2 regions of the Nitratidesulfovibrio sp. HK-II genome follow, and region 2 is predicted to be linked to the other one. Evidence: riboswitches for the same ligand, from Rfam matches in the RefSeq annotation. Region 2 holds a riboswitch; the other holds the start of a gene.

Region 1 (12,157 bases), 650 kb from region 2:
CGCGGCGGTGACCGGAGCGCCGGAGCACCCGCGCCCCGCCGCACGCCCCCGTGCGTCCGCGCCGTCGCGCCATCCCTTGCATTGTCCCCGCTTCCCGTCGGCCATGGCCCCTCCGCATGCATGGGCATTTGCAGGATTTCGTGCTACAGGGCGGCCATGCGCACCGCACACTCCGCCGACCTGCATCGGCGCGCGCACCCAGCCCTCATCGCCACCGCCGCTCCGCACCCCGCCGGAACGCGCGGCACGACGCATTGCGACCGCCGCATCCGCCGCATCCACCGTACTGGCGGCACCTGCCGTACCGGGCATGCCCCCGTCGGGCAGCGGGTCACCGCCTGCGCCACGGCGCGCCGCGCCGCGCTGGCCTTCGTGCTGCTCTCCGTTGTGGCACTTGCGGGCTGCGCGGGCAAGCAGCAGATCCTCATGGAGCCGGAACAGCAGACCCAGGTCCGCCAGCAAACCGCAACCGCGCCGTCGCAGGCGCTCATCCGCACCGCCCGCTCCGCGCTGGGCGTGCCCTACCGCAACGGCGGACGCACCCCGGTGGAGGGTTTCGATTGCTCCGGCTTCGTGTGGTGGACCTTCCACCAGCACGGGGTGGACCTGCCCCGCACCTCGGAAGAACAGGCCGCCTGCGGCAGCCCGGTTCCGCCCGGCGGCGAGCTGCGCCCCGCCGACATCATCGTGTTCCGCACCGGGTCGGGCCCGCTGGGCCTGCACACGGCCATCTACACCGGGGGCGGGCAATTCGTGCACAGCCCCAAGCCCGGCGGCACGGTGCGCGAGGAAAGCCTGGCCGTGTACTATTGGCAGCGGGCCTTCATCGCGGCGCGGCGCATCTTCCGCACTGCGGACCAGACCACGCCAAGCCTGCCCTGATCCGCCGCCCGCAAGCCGCCCATCCCCGCACCGCCCCCGGCCCCGCATCGCCCACCGCGCTGGTTGCTGCCCGCCGCCAGCCCCGATCGCCCCCAACGCCTTCCGCCGCTCCAAAAAGAAACGACCGCACTCCGAAGGGGAATGCGGTCGTTCGCGTCCGGACGCGATGTAACTGCGAGCGCTACTTGTTCAGGCCTTCGACCAGGGTCTTGGCGGCCATGAACTTCACGGCCTTGCGGGCCGGAATGGAGATGCTCTGACCGGTCTGGGGGTTGCGCCCCGTGCGGGCGGCCCGCTCGGTAACGGAGAACGCGCCCACGCCGGGCAGACGCACGCCCGCGCCATTGGCGACGCCGTCGGAAAGCACGCGGCAGAACGCGTCATAGGCCTTCTCGGCGCTCACCTTGGTCACGAACACATCGGGCAGCGCCTCTTTGAGGGCGGCAACAAATTCAGCCTTGGTCAACATCAGGATGTCCTCCTTGCGCTATGCGGATTTCCCCCCGTAACCAAACCACGGTCAGCATGTCCCACCCTATGCAGTGACCACGTTTTCTTGTCAATCGTTTCACGGCCCGCAAAGCAAGGAAACACGCCATTTTCCCCGCTCAGCACCCCATCCAGTTGCGCTTGGTTCGCATTGCGTATAGAAGGCAGGATGTACACAGCCCCAGAGCAACAGGCATTGCGCACGCCGCCGGGCCGCGCATCCGCCACAACGCCACGGGAGCATGCCATGCCAGACGTCATGCCAGACGCCGCACCGCGCGATACCGCACAGACGCCGCCCCATCCTGCCGACGATCTGCTGACCATCGCCGACATCGCCCGCCGCCTTTCCTTGCCGGAATCCACCGCACGCTACTACTGCAAGCGTTTTGCCGCGTTCATGCCCACTGTGGGCGACGGACGCCGCCGCCGCTACCGCGCGGGCACCCTGGCCATCATCGAAGCCATCATCGAGGCCATGCACACCGCCCGTACCGCCAGCGCGGTGGAGGCCATCCTGGCCCGCAGCTTTCCCCGCAATGCCGCCGTGCAGCCCGCCCCCGGCCGGACGGCTGCTGCGGAGCAAATTTCCGCAACCAGCACCGCAAGCCCGGCCGTCCAGCCGGTGACGGTGACGGAAGGCGCGCCTGCCCCGGCCGCCGCCACGTCCACGTTTTCGGGCGGCGGCATGGAGCCCGGCCATGCGCTGTACGCGCTCATCGAGCACCAGACCCGTGCGCTGGACACCATCGCCGCCGCCCTGTCCACCCTGGCGGCACGCCAGTCGGCCATCGACCTTCTGGCCGACCTTGCCCGCACCGCCGAAGGCGAGGTGGGCAACATCCGCAAGGATGTGGAAACCCTGCGCCTGCTGCTGGATTCCTCGGAAAAGATCCACCAGCAGGACCTGGACCAGTTGCGCGACTGGCTGGGCCGGGTCATCGCCGACCGGCGGCAACGCACCCGCGAGCAGACGTAGCCAGGCGGTCCTCCGTCCTCCCCCCCCCACTCGCGCCCGCATCCCGCACTTGCCCGCCGCGCGCCTGCGTGCACCCGGAGTGCGGCCCCGACTGTGCCGCATCGACATTGCGCGCCGGTTGGGCTCGCCACGTCCGGCAGACCTGCGCAACTGACGGCGCGCCTCGCCCTTTCGCCGCACCCCGCACGCGCAGACATCTGTTGGCCGTGCAACGCATCGTTTTCCCCACCCGCATTTTGTGCATCTTTTTTTCCACTGTGATTCCTGGCCATTATGCCGTATTACAATATGACATCAAATTCGCCTTCAGCACGCCATCCGTGTATTGGCGGTGTCTTTCCCGCTGCATGGCAGACTGTGGAGAATTTCTAGAGACTCTGGATTTTCCCGTCCTGCCGGGTTACACCCTGTTCTGGTCACAACTGCATGCGCGGAAAAATTTTCCGTTCAAATTCAACATATTATAAAATTATCATCGGAAAACAGCCACATGACACTCCCCGCCAACCAGCCCCTGCCCACCCCGCCCCCCATGCCCGATGCCCTGCCCGACGTGGCCCTGAACCCCAACGCCAGGATCGTGCTGGCCAAGCGCTACTACCGCAAGGGCCCCGACGGGCAGCCGCAAGAGGACGCCCGCACGCTGTTCTGGCGCATTGCCGGGGCCATCGCGGCCGAAGAGGGGAAGTACAAGAAGTCGCCTTTCAAGGTGGATGCGCTGGCCCGCGAATTCTACGACCTGATGACCGGCTGGAAGTTCCTGCCCAATTCGCCCACGCTGATGAACGCGGGCACCGACCTGGGCCAGCTTTCCGCCTGCTTCGTGCTGCCGGTGGGCGATTCCATCGAGGAAATCTTCGACGCCGTGAAGCACGCCGCCATGATCCACAAATCCGGCGGCGGCACGGGCTTTTCCTTCTCGCGCCTGCGGCCCAAGGAGGCCCGCGTGGGCTCCACCGGCGGGGTGGCCTCCGGCCCGGTGTCCTTCCTGCGCATCTTCAACACCGCCACCGAGCAGATCAAGCAGGGCGGCACCCGGCGCGGGGCCAACATGGGCATCCTGCGCATCGACCACCCGGACATCATCGAATTCATCCGCGCCAAGGAGCGCGACGGAGAATTCAACAACTTCAACCTGTCCGTGGGCCTGACCGAAGCTTTCATGAAGGCCGTGGAGGCCGACGAGGAATACGACCTCATCGCCCCGCACTCCGGCCAGGTGCGCGAGCGCCTGAAGGCCCGCAAGGTCTTCGAGATGCTGGTGCAGAAGGCGTGGGAAAGCGGTGACCCGGGCATCGTGTTCCTGGACCGCATTAACCGCGACAACCCCACCCCCAAACAGGGCGAGATCGAATCCACCAACCCCTGCGGCGAACAGCCGCTGCTGCCCTACGAGGCCTGCAACCTGGGGTCCATCAACCTTTCCGCGTTCTTCGTGCCCGGCGCCGCCACGGCACCCACTACAAAGGACGGCGGCCTGCCGCATCCCTCGCCGGAAAAGGCCATCGACTGGGCGGAGCTGAAGCGGGTCATCCATCTTGGCGTGCGCTTTCTGGACAACGTCATCGACGCCTCGCGCTTTCCGCTTGAGCGCATTACCGAAACCGTGCACCGCAACCGCAAGATCGGCCTTGGCGTCATGGGCTGGGCCGACCTGCTGTACCAACTGGGCATCCCCTACGACAGCCAGGAAGCCATCAGCCTTGGCGAGCGGATGATGCGGTTCGTGCTGGACGAGGGCCGCGCCGCCTCCAAGGTGTTGGCCAAGGAGCGCGGCCCCTTCCCGGCCTATGCGGAATCGACCTTTGCCGAGCGCGACATGGGCCCCTACCGCAACGCCACCGTCACCACCATCGCGCCCACGGGCACGTTGTCCATCATCGCCGGGTGCTCGTCGGGCATCGAGCCGCTGTTCGCGCTGTGCTTCTCGCGCAACGTCATGGACGGCGAACGCCTGGTGGAGGTGAACCCCCACTTCGAGGCGGCCCTGATGACCACCGGCAGCCACAGCAGGAAGCTGATGGAGGCCGTGGCCGAAAAGGGCTCCATCCAGGCCATGGACCACCTGCCCGAAGACCTGCGCCGGGTGTACGTGACCGCCATGGACATCGCCCCGGTGTGGCACCTGCGCATGCAGGCGGCCTTCCAGAAGTACACCGACAACGCTGTGTCCAAGACCGTCAACCTGCCCAACTCGGCCAGCATCGACGACATCCGGGCCATCTACTGGATGGCCTACGAGCAGGGCTGCAAGGGCGTCACCGTGTACCGCGACGGCTGCAAGGCCGTGCAGGTGCTGTGCACCGGCGAAGGCGAAAAGAAGGACGACGGCAAGGACGACGACCACAAGACCGCCGTGCGCCAGCGCCCGGACATCGTCTACGGCTTCACCCAGAAGGTGCCCACCGGCCTCGGGGCCATGTACCTTACCGTCAACGAGGCCGACGGCAAGCCCTTCGAGGTGTTCGCCACCATCGGCAAGTCGGGCCGGTCCATCACCGCCAAGGCAGAGGCCATCGGCCGCCTGGTGTCGCTGGCCCTGCGTTCCGGCGTGGAAGTGCGCGACATCGTGCAGCAGCTCAAGGGCATTGGCGGCGAGCACCCGGTGTTCCAGAAGAAGGGCCTCTTGCTGTCCATCCCCGACGCCATCTCGTGGGTGCTGGAAAACCGCTACCTGAAGGGCGAACTGCCCCCCCATGGCCCGGTGAACGAACTGGACAGGCAGCGCTGCCCCGATTGCGGCGAGGACCTGGTGTTCCAGGAAGGCTGCTACATCTGCCCCGGCTGCGGCTTCACGAAATGCGGGTAGGAAAAATCAGGTAAGAATAACCGGGGGAAGGGACCTTTTGCGGCAGCCGTTAGATGAGCGCAACGCGCGAATCTTACGGATGGCGACCGCAACGCGCAAAAAGGTCCCTTCCCCCGGACCCCCATCCTCCAAAACTTTTCATTTGGGCTCCCCCATCTTTTTCATACGGTCACGCCGCCCCCTTCTTGCCTCCCTTGCGCCCTTGTTCCCTTGCCTCTTGCAATGTCGCGCGGGCTTTGCTTTGATGCGGCCAGCATGCTCAAGGTCAGCCACCTGTCCCATTCGTTCGGCGCGCACTGGGCGCTGAAGAACGTCACCTTCTCGCTGGAGAAGGGGGAATTTCTGTTTCTTTCCGGGCCTTCGGGCGCGGGCAAGACCACGCTGCTGCGCCTGCTGCACGGGGCCTTGCCGGTGCAGCGCGGCGCGGTTTCGGTGGCGGGGTTCGACCTTGCGCGCCTTACCGGGCGCACCGTGCCGCTGTTGCGGCGGCAGGTGAGCGTGGTGTTCCAGGATTTCAAGATTCTGCCCGAGCGCAGCGTGTACGCCAACGTGGCCCTGCCGCTGGAAGTGCGCGGCCTTGCGCCGCAGCACATCGGGCGACGGGTGCGCGCCGTGGTGCGCGCCCTGGGGCTGGAGAACCGGCTGGACACGCCCGGCGGCGAACTTTCCGGCGGCGAACAGCAGCGGGTGGCCGTGGCCCGGTCCATCGTGGTCAACCCGCAGGTGCTGCTGGCCGACGAACCCACCGGCAATCTGGACCCGGAACTGTCGCTGCGGCTCATGGACATCTTCATGCAGTTCCACGCCTACGGCACCACCGTGGTGCTGGCCACGCACAGCCCGGAACTGATCCGCCGCCATTCGGACGCGCGCCTGCTGCGGCTGGAGGACGGCATGATCACCCACGCCAACTGGGCGGGTGGCGAGGTGTTCCGCTGCGCCGACGGCGGGCTGCACCTGGGAGACGGGGGCGATGGGGGGGGCGGCGGACGCGGCATGGACCCCTGCGGGCTGGACGCGCCGGGCATCCCCGGCGGTTCCGCCGCGCGCCAGGACGACGCCGAAGACTCCAGCGAACGCCGCGACGGGCGGCTGTCACTGTGATGCGCACCCTGTTCCGCCTGCTGGGCCGTGGCGTGGCCGACCTGTTCCTGCATCCGTGGGCGCAGCTGCTGTCCCTGGCGGCGGTGACCCTGGTGGTCTTTCTGTCCGGGCTGTTCCTGATGGCCCTGGCCACGGTGGACGCCGAGCTCAGCGCCTCGCGCGGCGAGACCGTGTACCAGGTGTACTGGCGGCCCGGCACCGACATGGGCCACGTGCGCGGCCAGTGGGAAGAAATGCGCCACCTGCCCTGGCTGGCCAGCGTGGAAACCTACAGCCCCGACGAGGCGCTGACGGCCCTGGCCCGCCGCATGGGCGAGACGGCTGGCGGCGCGGGCGGCGGGCTGCCCGGCGGCCTTGATGTGGGCTTTCTGTCCGGCAAAAGCCCCCTGCCCCCCACGGCCCTGCTGACCTTTGCCCCGCGCGAGGCCGACCCGGAGAAATGGTCCGCCGACACCCAGGCCTACCTCAAGGCCCTGCCCGGCGTGGAGCGCGTGGCCGCATCGCCCCTGCGCGACGAACTGGGCAAGGCGTGGCGCTCGGCCAGCCGCTTCGTGATCTGGCCCACCGTGGGGTTCCTCGGCGTGGTGCTGGCGCTGGTGGTGGGCAACACCGTGCGGCTCACCCTGTCCACCCGCCGGGAAGAAATCGACATCCTGCAACTGGTGGGCGCGCGCAACTGGTACATCCGCCTGCCCCTGATGGTGGCGGGCGCGCTGCAAGGGCTGCTGGGCGGGGGCCTTGCCTGCCTGCTGCTGGCCGCCGTGCACTGGCGCTTCCGCACCGCGCTCAACGTGCCGCCCCTGCTGCTGGAACTGCGCCTGCCCCCGCCGGAACAGGCCGCCCTGCTGCTGGCCGTGCCCGTGCTCATGGGCATCCTGGGCAGCTGGATTGCCGTCCGCAGCCGGTAGGGGTACAAATTTCCACGGGTGACCGGAAGCCCGGCCCTGCTGCCTGCCTTACGGACGCGCTACGCGCCTCCTGACCGCCGCCGCAAGACGCCGCCCCGCTCCCCAGCCCCCCTCTCCCCGAGGCATTTCCCTTGGGGCGACACAGCCACGCGGCCATACCCCCGCAGGCTGACGGCGGTCGCCACACCAATCCGCACCGCCATGCCCACCCAATCAAAAAGTTTTGCGGGGTGGAGAGGGGATGCGGGGGAGAGGAGGGACGCTTTTCCAAAAGCGTCCCTCCTCTCCCCCGCGAACCAACCCTACGAGCCAACGACGCATACAATGAGGACGCAGACCATGCGCAGCAAGAAGATGACCCATGGATTGGAGAAGGCCCCGCACCGTTCGCTGCTGCATGCCCTGGGGCTGACGCGCGAGGAGATCGAGCGCCCCCTGGTGGGCGTGGTGAACGCGGCCAACGAGGTGGTGCCCGGCCACGTGCATTTGCACACCATTGCCGAGGCAGTGAAGGCCGGGGTGCGCGCGGCGGGCGGCACGCCCATGGAGTTTCCGGCAATTGCCGTGTGCGACGGCCTGGCCATGAACCACGAAGGCATGCATTTTTCGCTGCCGTCGCGCGAGATCATTGCCGATTCCATCGAGATCATGGCCACGGCGCACCCGTTCGACGCGCTGGTGTTCATCCCCAACTGTGACAAGTCGGTGCCTGGCATGCTCATGGCCATGCTGCGGATGGACATTCCGTCCATCATGGTCAGCGGCGGCCCCATGCTGGCGGGCGGCACCCTGGCGGGCCGCACCGACCTGATCAGCGTGTTCGAGGCCGTGGGCCGCGTGCAGCGCGGCGACATGACCATGGCCGAACTGGACGAGATGACCGAAACGGCCTGCCCCGGCTGCGGTTCGTGCGCGGGCATGTTCACGGCCAACACCATGAACTGCATGGCCGAAACCATGGGCCTTGCCCTGCCGGGCAACGGCACCATCCCGGCGGTGACGGCGGCGCGCGTGCGCCTGGCCAAGCACGCGGGCATGAAGGTGATGGAACTGCTGGAAAAGAACATCACCCCGCGCTCCATCGTCACTCCGCGCGCGGTGGCCAATGCCGTGGCCGTGGACATGGCCCTCGGCGGCTCCACCAACACGGTGCTGCACCTGCCCGCCGTGTTCGGCGAGGCCGGGCTGGACCTGACGCTGGACATCTTCGACGAGGTCAGCCGCAAGACCCCCAACCTGTGCAAGCTTTCCCCGGCCGGGCACCACCACATCCAGGACCTGCACGCCGCAGGCGGCATCCCGGCCGTGATGGCGGAACTGACCAAGAAGGGTCTGGTGGACACCTCGGTCATGACCGTCACCGGCAAGACCCTGGCCGAAAACCTGACCGAGCTGAACGCCCGCGTGCTCAACTACGACGTAATACATTCCGTTGACGAACCGTATTCGGCGCAGGGCGGCATCGCCATCCTCAAGGGCTCGCTGGCCCCGCAGGGCGCGGTGGTCAAGCAGTCGGCCGTGGCTCCGGAAATGATGGTGCGCGAGGCCGTGGCCCGGGTGTTCGATTCCGAGGGCGATGCCCACGCCGCCATCATGGGCGGCAAGATCAACAAGGGCGACGCCATCATCATCCGCTACGAAGGCCCGCGCGGCGGCCCCGGCATGCGCGAGATGCTGTCGCCCACCGCCGCCATCGCGGGCATGGGCCTGGGCGCGGACGTGGCCCTGATCACCGACGGCCGCTTCAGCGGCGGCACGCGCGGCGCGGCCATTGGCCACGTCTCGCCGGAAGCCGCCGACGGCGGCAACATCGGCCTGGTCAAGGAAGGCGACCGGATTCGCATCGACATTCCGGCCCGCAGGCTGGACCTGCTGGTGGACGAGGCGGAACTGGCCGCCCGGCGCGAAACCTTCGTGCCCAAGGAAAAGCCGGTCACCTCGCCCCTGCTGCGCCGCTACGCCCGTCAGGTGACCAGCGCGGCCACCGGGGCCATGTTCCGCAAGTAGTCTGCCGTAACAGGCTGGATTCTTACGGGGGAGGGACCCTTTTGCGGCAGCCGTAGGCGAGTCCACGAGCCGTACGGATGGCGTCCGCAAAGCGTGAAAAGGGTCTCCTCCCCCGAACCCCCACCCCCCAAAACTTTTATTTGTATTTCCTGCGCATTGCGAGGGCACCCCGAATGAGATCCAAGAGGCGACTGCCGCGCGACGGTCGTCATCCGTAAGACTCGCAAGCTCGCCTAACGGCTTCCGTTCTTGGCCGTTAAGGGCGTCAAAGAGCAAACCTTTTCAATAGCCTGTTAACCCTCCCTCGCCCCCACAGCATTCCCTGACGGCCCGTCGCACCATCCGGTGCGGCGGGCCGTTGTGCGTGGTTGCTGTGGATGGACTTTCGGCAAAATCCGCGCGCCCTCGCTTGACACTCAATCACTATATCAGTATTTGCTGATTTAGTGATGTTATCATCCCCGAGCACGGCAGACCGCTGCATGCTCGGACGTGGAAGGGAAACGGAAACCGGTGCAAATCCGGTACAGGCGCGCTGCCGTGTTCGGGCATGCCGCCCGCCGCCACCGCCAGCGCCATCCCGGCTCTCCCTGCCCGCACGGGCAACGGAGTTGTCGGGCATGGCACGCGGGAAGGTCGCGGGCCACGGCTCCGGACCACGCGATGCCCCTCGCAAGGGCGTTCGCGTGGTTGCGAAGCCTTTCACCCACCGCCCGTCAGTCGGAAGACGTCCCCTCCGCACCGCCCAAGGCCGCGCGAACCGGACCCCGGCATGCGCCCGCCCCACTGCAGGGGCGCGCGCTCGCGAATCGCTCTCACCTGTCTTCACGCATTCCGGAGGTGGCAATGCGTACCCACAACCTTGGCTTTCCGCGCATCGGCGGCAACCGTGAACTGAAAAAGGCCGTCGAGGACTACTGGAAAGGCGCGGCCACGCGCCAGCAACTGGAGAACGCCGCGCGCGCCATCCGCCTGCGCAACTGGACCCTCCAGCGCGAGGCGGGCATCGACGTGGTGCCCGTGGGCGACTTCGCCCTGTACGACCACATCCTGGACGCCGCCCTGCTGCTGGGCGTGGTGCCCCCGCGCTTCCGCCACGGCGACGCGCCCCGCGACATCGACCTGATGTTCCGCATGGCCCGCGGCCAGGGCGGAGAGCACCCCGTGTCCCCGCTGGAAATGACCAAGTGGTTCGACACCAATTACCACTACCTGGTCCCGGAACTGGACGCGGCCACCACCTTCGCGCCCGAGGCCGCCCCCCTGCTGGCCCACATCGACGAGGCGCTGGCGGCGGGCTTCACCCCCAAGGCGGTGCTGCCCGGCCCCATGACCTTCCTGTGGCTGTCCAAGCGCGTGGACGGGGGCACCCGCTGGTCGCTGCTGCCCGCCCTGCTCGACGCCTACGGCGCGCTGCTGCGGCAGGTGGCCGCCCGCTGCCCGCTGATCCAACTGGACGAACCCATCCTGTCTTTGGATCTGGCCGATGACATCCGCTCGCGCTTCGTGCCCGCCTATGCCCGGCTGCGCGTGGCCGTGCCGGACGCCACCCTGCTGCTGGCCAGCTACTTCGCCCCGGTGGGCGACAATCTGCCCGTGGCGCTGTCCCTCCCTGTGGACGTGCTGCACCTGGACCTGGTGCGCGGGCCGGAAGACCTGGCCCCGGCGCTGGACATCCTGGCCCGCGCGCCCCAGAAACCGACGGGCGACCCCGCGTTGCCGCAATCCGGCATTGCGCTTTCCCTGGGCGTGGTCAACGGCCGCAATGTCTGGCGCGTGGATGCCGACTCCGCCGCCTCGCCGGTGCGCGCCGCCGTGGCAGCCCTTGGCCCGGACCGGGTGTGGGTGGCCCCGTCCTGCTCGCTGCTGCACAGCCCCGTGGACCTCGACGCGGAAACCGGGCTGGACCCGGAAGTGGCGCAATGGCTGGCCTTTGCCAAACAGAAATGCGCCGAAGTGCGCCTGGTGGCCGACATGTGCGACCTGAACGGCCGCGCCGACGCGCCGGAGACCGCCGCCGCCCTGGCCCGCAACCGGGCCGCCTTGGTCGCCCGCGCCGCAAGCCCGGCCATCCACGACCCTGCCGTGGCCGCACGCGTGGGCACCGTCACCCCGGAAATGGGCTGGCGCGCCACGCCCTACACCGCCCGCATCGCTGCCCAGCGCGCCGCGCTGCGTCTGCCCCAGCTGCCCACCACCACCATCGGCTCGTTCCCCCAGACAGCCGACATCCGCGCCCAGCGCCGCAAGCTGCGCACCGGCCAGATCACCGAGGCCCAGTACGACGCCGCCATGCGCGAGGCCATCGCCACCGCCGTCCGCGAGCAGGAGGCCCTGGGACTGGACGTGCTGGTGCACGGCGAGCCGGAGCGCAACGACATGGTCGAATACTTCGGTGAGCAGTTGCGCGGCTTCTGCATCACCGCCAACGGCTGGGTGCAAAGCTACGGCACCCGCTGCGTCAAGCCGCCCCTGCTCTACGGCGACGTCTCGCGGCCCGGCCCCATGACCGTGCGCTGGATCACCCATGCCCAGTCGCTCACCGCCAGGCCGGTCAAGGGCATGCTTACCGGCCCCGTCACCATCGCCTGCTGGAGCTTCGTGCGAGACGACGTGCCCCGGCCCGTGGTGTTCCGCCAGCTGGCCCTGGCCATTCGCGACGAAGTGGCCGACCTGGAGGCCGCTGGCATTGGCGTCATCCAGATCGACGAGCCCGCCCTGCGCGAGGGGCTGCCCCTGCGCCGAGCCGCCCACGCCGCCTACCTGGACGCCGCCGTGGGCGCGTTCCGCCTGGCTTCGTCCGGCGTGCGCGACACCACCCAGATCCATACCCACATGTGCTACTGCGACTTCCACGACATCATCGACCATGTGGCCGCCCTGGACGCCGACGTCATCAGCCTGGAAGCCAGCCGGAGCCGCATGGAACTGCTGGAGGTCTTCGCCACCCACGCCTACCCCAACGAGGTGGGCCCCGGC
Region 2 (12,157 bases):
CCTCGCAGTTGGAGGTCATCGTGGACCGGGTGGGCTCCGCTGCCGAAGAGCTTTCCGCGCAGATCGAGCAGGCCAGCCGGGGCGCCGACGTGCAGCGCGAGCGCACCGGCGAGACCGCCACGGCCATGGAAGAGATGAACTCCACGGTCATGGAAGTGGCCCGCAACGCGTCGTCCGCCGCGGATAACGCCGAAAAGGCTCGCCGTCAGGCGGAGGACGGGTCGGGTATCGTGGGTTCGGTGGTGGAGGCCATCGAGGACGTCAACGAGAAGACCGCCCTGCTCCGGGGCAGCCTGCACGAACTGGGCGACCGGGCCGAGTCCATCGGCCAGATCCTGAACGTGATCAGCGACATTGCCGACCAGACCAATCTGCTGGCGCTGAACGCGGCCATCGAGGCTGCGCGCGCCGGTGACGCCGGGCGCGGCTTTGCCGTGGTGGCCGACGAGGTGCGCAAGCTGGCCGAAAAGACCATGAACGCCACCAAGGAAGTGGGCGACGCCGTGCGGGCCATCCAGGGCTCGTCGCGCGAGAACGTGCGGGGCATGGAAGAGGCGTCCATGTCGGTGGGGCGCAGCACGGAACTGGCCACCATGGCCGGGGATTCGCTGCGGGTCATCGTGGACGTGGTGCAGGAAACCGCCGACCAGGTGCGGGCCATCGCCACGGCGGCGGAGGAACAGTCCGCGGCCAGCGAGGAGATCAACCGGGGCACCGAAGAGGTCAACCGCATCGCGGCCGAGACGGCCGAGGTCATGGAGCAGTCGGCGCAGGCCGTGGCGGAACTGGCCCGCATGGGGCAGGAGTTGCGGCAGCTTGTGGAGCAGTTGAAGCAGGGATAGGCGGCGCGTAGCGCCACATACATTATATATGGATGCAAAGGGACGGGCCGTCCGGCGATGCCGGGCGGCCCGTTGGCGTTTGTGGCGGAGCGGGGAGTGGAAAGCAGGGCGTGGAGGAACGCCGGGAAGGACATGGGGAAAGGTTGGGGAGGAGTGATGGCGATGCATCCGGAGCGGAAACAGTTGCGACGGCGCTGGCGGCGTCAGCGGGTAGTGGGGGCGGTGGGGCTCGGTCATGTACGAGAGTACACTCCCTTCGGCCCCCGCGCGCTTCCTTGCCAGCGCCGCCGCAGCGTATTTCACGCGCCGTCTTCATCGCGCAGCCCCCGCCGTGCAAGGCCACGGCGGGACAGCGGTGGAAGCCGGTCGGGGAAGGGGAGACGGAGGGGGCGCGAGATGGCTCGGATTGTTGGACGGGAGGAGCGTGGGGCAGGGGAAGATTGGCTTTGTCCGGTTTTGCCCAACTTGCCCAGATTTGCCCGGACTTGCCCGGACTTGCCCGGACTTGCCCGGACTTGCCCGGATTTGCATGGACAAGGGCCGCCCGTGGGAAACGGGCGGCCCTTCGGCATTGTCGGAAATGGGATGGGGGCCGGGGGGGGGGGGTTATGCCTCGCCGGAATCGTTGCCGGTACGGGCCTTGGGCACCAGCAGCAGGGTCAGGTAGTGCGGCGCATCCGGGGCCTCGGCCAGCGAGGGGGCGATGACCTCGCCCGGCAGCCCCAGGCGCGAGACGAACACCGCCTGCTCCGCCGCGCCCTGTTCGTCCAGCACCCGGCGGATTTCGGGAAACTTGCGGTACGCCTTCAGGATCACGGCGTTGTCCGCGCCCGCCACGTCGGCGGCCAGTTTGTCCGTGCCGTTCACGCCGGGCACCAGCAGCAGGGTTTCGTCCGCCTCGCACAGGATGGTGCGGGTGCGGGCGGCAGCAGCCTGGTACGAGGTGACGCCCGGCACCACCTGCACCGCGTCTTCGGGCAGGTCCGGGGCCACCCGGCGCAGGGTGCGCAGCAGGTAGCCGAAGGTGGAATAGATCAGCGGGTCGCCCAGGGTCAGGAAGGCGGCGTCCTCGCCCTTGAGCAGGGTGTCGGCCACGGCGCGGGCGTTGGCCTCCCACGCGGCGGCCAGCGCGCCCCTGTCGCGGGTCATGGGAAAGCCCAGCGTCTCGATGCGCGCGTCGGCGGGCAGGTGGGGACGGGCGATGTCCAGCGCCACCGAGTAGTCGTTGCGCGTGGACGAGGCGGCGAACACCACGTGCACCCGCGACAGCGCGTTGGCGGCGCGCAGGGTGAGCAGGTCCGGTTCGCCGGGGCCGACGCCGATGCCGAACAGGGTGCCGCAGGCGGGCCGGGAAGTATCGTTGAAGGCGGGCATGGGAAACCTCTTGAGGGTGATATGGCGCGGTCGGCCCGTTTCGGGCGACAGGTTTTTTCAGGGAGCGGCCTGCCCGCCCGTGGGGGCGGGAATGGCCGGGGTGGTGCCCCATACATCGGGGTGCAGGTACCGGGCAAGCTCCTCCACGGCGTCCACGGCGCGGGGGCCGGGGCGGGAGTAGCGGGCCTCGTCCACGTCGCGCACGCGGCCAGCGCGTACGGCGGCCAGCGCGGCATAGTGGGGCCGCGCGGCGGGCGGCTCCGGCTCCGGGTTCATGGGGCCTCGTTGCAGCAGGTAGACGTCCGGGTTCAGGCGCAGCAACTCTTCCTCGCTCAGGCGGGCCACCCGGCCTTCGGCGGTGACACAGTTGCGGCCGCCCGCGCGGGCGATGATGTCGGTGACGATGGAATCGGCCCCGGCGGCCAGCAGGTTGGGGTGGCGCACCTCAAAGAACACGGTGGGACGGGGCCGATCCGCCACCCGTGCGGCCACCGCGTCCAGCCTGGCGCGCAGGGCCGCTTCCAGCCCGGCGGCGCGTTGCGGCTCGCCGGTCAGCGCGCCCACCCGGCGCAGCACGCCGAACAGTTCATCGAACGAGCCCACCCGGAACACCGCCACGGGAATGCCCAGCGCGCGCAGACCTTCCACGGCCTCGCCCGCCTCGCGGCGGCCCTCCATCTGCAACACCAGGTCCGGGGCCACGGCGGCCACCATTTCCGGGCTGGGGCGCATGTGCGTGCCGATGACCGGCAACAGGCGGATGGCGGCGGGCTCCTGGTCTGCGGCGGTGCGCGCGGCGATGCGGTCGGTCAGGTCCATGGCCGCCAGCAGTTCGTTGAAGGCCCCGTACAGGGCCACGATGCGCCGGGCTGGATGGGGCAGGCGCACCTCTCGCCCGGTGTCATCGGTGATGGACACGGGGCCGCCGGGCGGAGTGGCGGCGTCCGGGCCGTGGGCTGCGTTGGGGGGCACGCCGGGCTGGCCGGACTGGTTCGCACGGGCGGCCGGAGGCGTGGCAAGACCCGCCGCCAGGGCCAGCAACAGGAGCAGAAGCGGGACGAGCGTTCGGCCGGAACGAAGGGTGCACGCCGGAAGCGGCATGCCCGACGCCGGGCGTGGAGTCAGGCGGGTGCGGGCCGATACGGCGTGCGGCGTGCGGTCAGCCATTGTCTTTCCCCGCCGGGGCGCGTGGCGCGAGTGTGCAATCACCGGACATGCCTGGCACCGTATCCGGCTTGCCGGGTGCGGCGCATGCGAGTCCGGAAAAGCCGGACAGTGCCAGTTCAGATTTCGAAAGTGCCGCACCCGGCGCGTTGTGCACGTAATCGCCGGAGGCCGCGTCCATGGGCAGGCCGACGCGGGCAGCGCCCGGCACGTAGCTGGCCTGCGGTGCGCCGGTTACCGGGTGCGGCCGCACAACCACCGGCGTCTCGTACACCTCTGACAGCACGGCGGCGGTGAAGGTGCGCTCCACGGAACCGTCCACCACAACACGGCCGTGCTTCAGGAATATCAGGCGGGTGCAGTACAGCGCGGCCAGGTTCAGGTCGTGTACGGCGGCGACGATGCGCGCCCCGGCCAGGTGCCGGGCGTGCAGCAAATCCAGGATGTCCAGCGCGCGGGCCACGTCCAGCCCGGCCGTGGCCTCGTCCAGCAGCAGGGTGTCCGCGCCCTGGGCCAGCGCGCGGGCCAGCAGCACCCGTTGCAACTCGCCGCCGGACAGGGTGCGCGCGCCGCGTGCGGCAAGGTGGGCGCAGCCGGTGTGGCGCAGGGCCGCCCAGGCGGCGGCATGGTCTTCCGGCCCGTAGCCGCGCAGCAGGGTGGTGTGCGGGTAGCGGCCCATGAGCACCAGCGACAGGGCGTCCAGGTCGGGGATGTGCTCCGGCCGCTGCGGCACGGCGGCAATGCGCCGGGCGCGCTCGCGCGGGCGCAGGCGGCGCAGGGGCGCGCCGTCCAGCGTCACCGTGCCCGTGCGCGGGGCCAGCACGCCGGACAGCACCAGCAGCAGGGTGGTCTTGCCGCTGCCGTTGGGACCCAGCAGGCCCACCAGTTCGCCGGGGGCCACGGACAGTGACACGCCGTGCAGCACGTCGCCCGCGTCGGAACGCGTGTCCGCCAGCCGCCCGTACCCGGCATGCACGTTGGAAAGTTCGATCATTCCGCGCCCCCCGCCGGGGTCCGAATCGGAGATGGACCCGAAGCCGCAGCCGAAGCAACGTCCGGGGATGGGGCTGGGACATGGTCGGCAGGAAGGGTTGCCGGGCCGCGTCCGTCACCCCCGCCGCGCACCAGCAGCAGGCAGAAGAACGGCCCGCCCAGCAGCGCCGTGACCACCCCCACGGGCAACTCCGCCCCGCCGGGCAGCAGGGTGCGGGCCAGCACGTCGGCCCAGGCCAGCAGCATGCCGCCGCCAAACCATCCGGCCGCCAGCAGCGGCCCGTGCGCCGCGCCCAGGCGCATCCGGGCCAGGTGCGGCACCACCAGCCCGACGAAGCCGATGACCCCGCTCACCGCCACGCAGCCCGCCGTGATCAGGCTGGCGCCCACCAGCAGTTGCAGGCGGACGCGGGCCGTGTCCATGCCCAGTTGCCGGGCCTGCACGTCGCCCAGGGCCAGGATGTCCAGTTCGCGAAAGCGCGGCAGCACCAGCAGGAGGCCCAGCGCCAGCCACGGCAGCAGCACCGCCGCGTGTGTCCAGCCGCGCCCCTGCAGGCTGCCCATGATCCAGAACACGATGCTGGACACCGATTCCTCGTCCAGCGCCTTGACCAGCGAGACCAGTGCCGAGAGCACGGTGGATACCACCACGCCCGCCAGCACCACGGTTTCGCGGCGAAAGGCCCCGCCCCCGGCCGCACCGCCCAGCAGCAGCACCGCGCCCAGCGAGGCCAGCGCCCCGGCCAGCGCGGCCAGCGGCAGCAGGGCCTGCGGCGAAAGCCCGGCCAGCGCGGGCAGGTGCATGGCCAGCCACGCGGTCAGCGGGCCGATGCCCAGGGTGAGCGCCAGCGACGCGCCAAAGGCCGCGCCGCCGGACACGCCCAAGGTGAACGGGTCGGCCAGGGGGTTGCGCAGCACGCCCTGAAACACCGTGCCGGCCACGGCCAGCCCGCCGCCCGCCAGCAGGGCCAGGCAGACCCGGGCCAGGCGGATGCGGGTGACCACCAACATGTGGGTGGCGTCTGGCGCGGGGCCTGCCCCGCCGGTGAGCGCGCCCGGCAGCGCCAGTTCGGCCAGCGCGCGCAGCACGTCGTCCACGGGAATGCGGAACGGCCCGAACAGGCAGGCCAGCACCACCGTGGCCGCCCAGCACAGGGCGGCCAGCAGGATGATGCGAAGGGCGCGGCGCTGCCGCGCGGCCCCGGTCCGCGCCTGTTGCGGCACGGATCGGGGAACGGTGGCGTTATCCATTACTGTTTCAGTTGCTCCAGCGCGGCGTCCAGGTGGCGCAGCCAGATGGGCACCACGGCGTCGGACGAGGCGGTGCCGCGCAGCACCGGGCGCGGGGTGATGCCCCGTTCGCGCAACTGCGAGGCCCACGATTCCGGATCGTCACCGGCCATGTCGTTGTGGGCGTGGTCGCCCGCCACGGCCATCAGCGGCACCAGCCACGCGGTGCGCGCCTTGCGGGCGGCCAGCGCCCCGGCCACGTCGTCGAACGAGGGGGAGCCCTCCACCACGCCGATGAAGGCCAGCGGGTCGGTCTTGGCCAGATAGAACTGCAGGGCCGGGTAGCATAGCGCCGCCGGGTGGTGCGGGTTGCCGTGGCCCAGGAACACCACGGCCTCGCCGGGCTTGCGTTCCTTGGGCAGCAGCGACTTCAGGGCCACGGCCAAGGATTCCGCGTCGTCGGTGGAGGCCAGCAGCGGCAGACCCACGGTGATGCGGGTCAGCCCCTTGGGCAGGCCCTCCATGGCCTTGGCCGTGGCCAGCAGGCCGTGGAATTCCGCACCGGGGATGGTGTGGAACGACTGCACGGCAACGTGGGTAAAGCCTTCCTCGGCCATGTCGGCCAGGGCCTGTTGGGGCGAGGCGGCGGGTTTGCCTTCCCTGATCAGCGCGGCGCGGGCCTGCCGGGCCGTCCACGCCCAGCGCACGTCCGTATCGGGGTGCGCGGCGCGCACCAGCCGTTCGATGTTGTCCAGCGCGGGCCGGGCTTCTTCCACCGTGGTGCCGAAGGCCACCAGCAGGATGCCTTCCTTGCGGGCGGCTTCGCCAGCGTGCCCGGCAAGCGCGGCGCCCGGCAGGGCCAGGCACAGGGCCAGCAGCAGGGCCGCCAGCAGCGGCAGGGGCAGGGCGCGGGAGAAGGCGGACAATGACGCGCACAGGCGCGCGCGCGAAAGGACGCCCCGCCGCAGGGCGGGCGTGCCGTCAGACAGATGGAACATGGGACCTCCGAAGGAGGCAGGCGGGCAATGGGCGGAAGGCGGACACTGCGGATGCGGCCCGGTGCGGCCCCGATGCGGTCCGCCGAAGTCGCGGCGGGCCACTGGGGTGAAGTCGCGAAGGCGCGCGGTTCGTGGCCGCCGGTCCCGGAAGGGCAAAAGCCCCGTTGCCTTCCGGGCATGGCCGATGACGCATCAGGCAGGTCTTCCGGCTTGCCCGACCTGCTCCGGCCTTCCCGGACCGTGGTCCAGTGGCGCTCGGGGGAGCAGGCGTTCTGGCGGGCTTACGGCGGCGGGTCCGCTCCCGATTCACACGGGATTCCCTATCAAGTCCAAGGACACCTGAAGGGTCATGGATAGGCCCCGCGCGGCGACGCTGTCAAGCTGGCGGGCGCGGAGGGGCGTGGGCAACGGGCGGCCCGCCGTGAGCGGTGCGGCCCGCGTTCACAACATATGGAAGAAACGCGGGCCCGCCTTGCCGTTCCGCGCCCCCTTGGACGTTCGGACAGTCGGGCATGCAGCAAGCGACCGGCCAGCCCGGCCAGCCCGGCCAGCCCGGACGAACCGGACGGGCCAGCCGCCTTGCGTGCAGGCGCAAATAGTGTATTACACCAGTATTACAGGTCTAACGGGGTTGGCATCGCGGTTGCAGAGTAACCGTTAGTCGCTGGCCCGAATCCGGCTTGTCCGGACAACACCCGAGATTCGGGCGGCACCGTGAAGGAATGAAAGAACAACCTGACATTCCTTAAGAAAACAGGATGGCGGGCACGGCCCGGAACAAATTTACTGATGGATTTGGGGATTCCGGAAAAGCCGGACGAAAAGCGGCATGACCGGATAACAGGCTGAAAGCAGGCGGGGCGCGCCCGGAATCGGATTCCGATCGGCATTCCCGCACAACGCAAGGTCGGAGTCGCAGCGCGCCTTCGCCAACAAGGGGAGAAAGCCATGGTTACGCAGAACACTACCACCGCCGCGGGCGCGGCACCCACCGGCGCCCGCATCCGGCTGAACACGCCGCAGGCCAACCAGCAGGTCGTCATCGACAACATTGCTGGCGCCACGCTGGAAATGGGCTTCCCGTCCGAGGCGGCCCAACTCGAGCAATCCGGACAGGACCTCGTGTTCCTGTTCGAGAACGGCGGACGCATCGTCCTTTCCAACTTCTTCGGCCTGTTCGAATCCAACCAGCTGCCCGCCTTCAACCTTGAAGACGGCCAGTCGCTGCCGGGCGACGCGTTTCTCGCGGCCCTGCGCGAAGACCTGCTGCCCGCCGCCGGTCCTGGCGCGGGCGCTGCCGCGGGCAGCGGCGGCGTGGGCGACTACGCCGACGACGCGGGCGACCTGATCGGCGGCGTGGACCGCCTTGACCCGCTGGGCACCACCGGCATCGGCACGGCGGCCCTGCCGGGCATCGAAGACGCGGGTCCGCTTGATCTCGCCACCGGCACCCTGGTGATCAACCTGACCACGGGCATCAGCACCACCATCGGCGAAAACGGCAACTATCCCGAACATCCCGACGCGGTTCCCCCGGGCGCCTACGCGGGCGTGTTCGAAGACTGGGCCCCCAATCAGCACCTGGGTTCGCCCCTGACCTTCGAGGCGGTGCTGGGCTTCATCTTCACCCCCACCGACAACGAAGTGCTGGACAGCATCACCATCACCGGTCCCATCGCGGGCACCCTGCTGGTGGGCGGCGTTCCCGTGGCGGCGGACGGCGCGGGCAACTTCGTCATTTCCGCGGCTGACATCGACGACGTGACCCTGCTGCCCCTGGCGGACAGCGGCACCGACATCCCGCTTTCCGGCTTCGCCTCCATCACCGACCCCGACTCCGGGCTGAGCGGCACCGTGCCGTTCACCTTCACGGCGGTGGTCGACGCGGTGGCCGACCAGCCCATTGGCCTGCATGAAACGGTCAGCTACGGTCCCTTCTATTGCGACCACGGCAACGGCGACGGCGGCAACGGTGAAGTGGTCACCGCCCGCGTGATGGATTCCGATGGCGGCGACGAGCGGTCGTTCTGGCATCACAACCCCCACGACGCCCCTGACGGCCCGTGGTGGAAGCATACGGCCGCCGACCCCACCGAGAACGACAACGGCGACCACACCCAAAGCGCGGTCAAGATCACCCTGTCCGCCACCTTCGGCGATTATCAGGATGGTTCGGAAAGCCACTTCCTGCTCATCGAGGCCAAGGACGGCTGGACCTATGACACCGTGAACATCGGCGGCGTGGAACTGGACCTCTCCGAGTTCCTGACCCTGGGCGCGGACATCCCCGCCTCTGCCACGCAGGGCCTGGGCGTCATCGACCCCGCCGGCTATTACTACGTCATCCCCGTGGGCGACGAGAGCATCGTGGGCACCTCGCAGTCCGTGGACGGCCTGGGCCAGACGCATGAACTGGCCACCAAGGCCGTCACCCTCACCCTGTACGCCCCGGACGAAGACTACGTGCCCGGTGGCAACGGCGGCTACGAAGGCAACGGCGGCTACGAAGGCAACGGCGAGTTCGAAGGCCCCGTCATCGCCACGCTCGACCAGGGCTACAACGGCGACGGCGAACACTGCGGGCGCGGCAACGACTACAAGGAAACCTTCGTCACCGGCGCGCTGGCCGTGGACAGCGACGCGGACGGCAGCCTCGTGGCGGTCAACGACAATTCGCTGGTGTTCGGCTCCACCGACGTGTGGGTGGCCGCGGCCGAAGGCCACATCTATGTCACCGGTCAGCAGATCGGCTACGAAGATCCGCAGGCTTACGTCAACGAACCCTGGTACGACCCGTTCTCGACCAAGGACATCGACCTCGACTTCCACTTCAGCGGCGCGGACGACGAGCATCTCGACTACCTGCGCATCGCGGTGGACGTGAACACCCCGGCCAAGGTGCTGATCTTCGGCAGCGAAGCCACCTTCGTTCCCGATGGTGAAGGCGGCGGCTACTACATCGTGCCCGCCCACCTGAAGGACCACGTGACGCTGATGCCCGCCAAGGACAGCGACGTTGACGTGAAGCTCACCGTCACCGCCGTGTTCCACGACCCGGACAGCGGCGACATAGGCACCGACACCACGCAGCACACCGTGTTCATCGACGCCGTGGCCGACAAGCCCATCGCCCACGACGCCGAAGTGGACTACACCCCCGGCCCGACGGCTGCCGACCCCGGCGGCACCATGACCGTGATCCTCAATGCCTCGTTCGGCGACTACCAGGACGGTTCCGAGCGCCAGTACGTGGGCATCGAGGTCAAGCACGGCTGGAACTACCCGGGCAGCGAAGGCACCAAGTGGGTCGAAGGCCGCCTGTACGCCATCTACGACGTGACCGACGAAGTGGACGCGGGCAGCGGCTCGGTTTCCCTGCCCATCACCCTGGGCGTGCCCAACACCGACGACCGCTACTACACCGAGTTCAAGACCATCGCCGTTGCCAAGGAAACCAGCTTCAGCGGCGTGGAATGGAACTACGGCAACAACGAGGCATATGACATCGATTCCGTGCGCGTGCTCGTGGACGGCGCGGACGGCTGCCTGCAGGTGTCCGGCGGCGGCTTTGAAGACTGGAAGCCTTACGCCAACGTTGGCAACGAGACCATCTTCAAGACGCAGCTTGGGATCGACTTCAACAACGCAGACAACGAAAATCTGACGGGAGCCGAGATCAAGTTCGCGGGCAGGGCGTTCACCCTGGTGGTGGGCGAGGATCCGTCCGACCCCGGTTACCGCGAGATCTTGCTTGACAGCTGGGGCGAATCCGCCTCGGTGAGCGTGGCCGAAATGGGTCACTTGTACGTCAAGACCACGCTGAACAGCGACCGCGACATCCCCGTTGAAGTCAAGGTGACCTTCATTGATCCGGATAGCGGCGATGCCGGTTCCACCACCGACACGCATACCCTGACCATCGACGCCGTGGCCGACAAGCCCGTGATCACCGTGGACGTGAACGACAGCGGCGATGGCGGCTCGGCTTTCCAGACTGGCGAAACAGGTACCGTGCACGTTACCGCCAGCTTCGCCGACACCGACGGCTCCGAAGACCATTGGGTGGAACTGAAGATACCCAGCGGCTTCTCCGTCAACTTGGCCGAAATCGCGGCCTCGGGCGGCACCTGGAATAACTCTACCCGTACCGTGAAGTGGGACATTGACTCCAACGGTTCCCTCGACAAGACCATCCACGTGACCCAGAACGGCGCTGGCGATGGCGCGCACGACTTCGTTGCCAAGGCCGTTGCCAAGGAAGGCGCGTGGGAAGGATGGGGCAACTTCAACAACCAGGCGGAAAGCACCGCCACCGACGCAGCCGTGGTGAACTCGGGCCGCTGCATCCAGTGGGCCATCACCGATGCGGCCGACGTCAGAAACATCGTGCCGGAAGGCAACCTTGGCGAGAACGGGCCGCCCCTGGCCTTTACCGTGGGCTACAGCGGCTACGCGTTGGAGCCCGGTGAAACCGTGTCCATCCAGCTCACCGGCCCGGCGGCGGGCAGCACGGCTGGCCTGGCCGACTTCACCAACGCGGCCGACGACTTCGCGGCGGCGCTGCAGGCGGCCGTTGGGGCCGTGTCCGGCATCAGCTACAACGCGGCCACCAACACGCTGACCTTCAACTACGGCGCGCCCACCAGCCTGACCTTCTTCGCGAAGGTATTCGGCGACACCGTGATCGAGAGCAATGAAGACCTGGTGATCACCATCCAGAACCCGAAGTTCAACGGCTTCGTGGGTGGCACCGTGGCGGACGGCAGCGAAGACGGCACCATCATCGACGATGACAAGCCGATCATCGTGCCGCCCACCGGCGGTGACGATCTCAGCCTTTCGTTGCAGGACGTGGACGCCGTGGGCAGCAACCCCGGCGACGTGGACACCGACAACGGCGACCTCGACTTCACGGCGGGCAGCGAACCGCTGACCTTCGCGTTCGACATCAGCGCGGGCCACGAACCCGTGGTGAGCGGCATCGACCCCTCGACGCCCATCACCTGGACCGTGGACGGCGGCACCGGCAACCTCATCGGCAGCATCGGCGGCGAAACCGCCATCATCCTGACCCTGGCTCCGGAAGCCGGTCCGTACACCACCGGCCAGTCGGTGCAGGTGACCGTGGAAGCCACCCTGATCGATCCGCTGCTGCATGACGACGGCGCGACCGACATCGTGGTGACCAATGTCCACGTGACCGGTACCGATACGGCCAGCAACACCGTGCACGGCACCGTCAGCGTCAGCGTTGACGACGCCGGTCCCACGGCGGCCCCGGAAGTGAACGAATACAGCGGCGGCATCACCACCAACCTGGTCATCGTTCTCGACTCTTCCGGCAGCATGGGGCCGAACGTGAACGAGGGCGGCGGCGACCCCGACGGCCCCGGCGGCTTCGACACCAAGTACGAACTCGCAGTTGCGGCCATCCAGACCCTGCTTGAGGCCTACAAGGACCTTGGCGCGGTCAACGTGCAGATCGTGGACTTCGACGGCAACGCGGTGGCCAGCGGCTGGTTTACCGGCGGCAACTCCACCACCAGCGCCATAAAC

Evidence for each region. Region 2 has a riboswitch for cobalamin ahead of RVX_RS14430 (sirohydrochlorin cobaltochelatase). Riboswitches for the same ligand answer to the same signal wherever they lie in the genome.
Region 1: another riboswitch for cobalamin. It lies ahead of metE (5-methyltetrahydropteroyltriglutamate--homocysteine S-methyltransferase); the one in region 2 lies ahead of RVX_RS14430 (sirohydrochlorin cobaltochelatase).

The regions. Positions count from the first base shown of each region.
Region 1 covers NZ_AP036014.1:4,065,397-4,077,553, forward strand. Annotated here, with positions in the region: gene RVX_RS16995 (3'(2'),5'-bisphosphate nucleotidase CysQ family protein) at 1-105, opposite strand, end outside; gene RVX_RS17000 (C40 family peptidase) at 157-882, shown strand; gene RVX_RS17005 (HU family DNA-binding protein) at 1,064-1,351, opposite strand; gene RVX_RS17010 (MerR family transcriptional regulator) at 1,619-2,350, shown strand; gene RVX_RS17015 (vitamin B12-dependent ribonucleotide reductase) at 2,841-5,159, shown strand; partial or broken gene ftsE (cell division ATP-binding protein FtsE) at 5,415-6,104, shown strand; gene RVX_RS17025 (cell division protein FtsX) at 6,263-7,171, shown strand; gene ilvD (dihydroxy-acid dehydratase) at 7,511-9,178, shown strand; cobalamin riboswitch at 9,680-9,909, shown strand; gene metE (5-methyltetrahydropteroyltriglutamate--homocysteine S-methyltransferase) at 10,025-12,157, shown strand, end outside.
Region 2 covers NZ_AP036014.1:3,410,718-3,422,874, reverse strand. Annotated here, with positions in the region: gene RVX_RS14455 (methyl-accepting chemotaxis protein) at 1-842, shown strand, start outside; gene cobI (precorrin-2 C(20)-methyltransferase) at 1,449-2,216, opposite strand; gene RVX_RS14445 (ABC transporter substrate-binding protein) at 2,274-3,383, opposite strand; gene RVX_RS14440 (ABC transporter ATP-binding protein) at 3,376-4,374, opposite strand; gene RVX_RS14435 (FecCD family ABC transporter permease) at 4,371-5,624, opposite strand; gene RVX_RS14430 (sirohydrochlorin cobaltochelatase) at 5,624-6,601, opposite strand; cobalamin riboswitch at 6,779-6,959, opposite strand; gene RVX_RS14425 (VWA domain-containing protein) at 7,550-12,157, shown strand, end outside.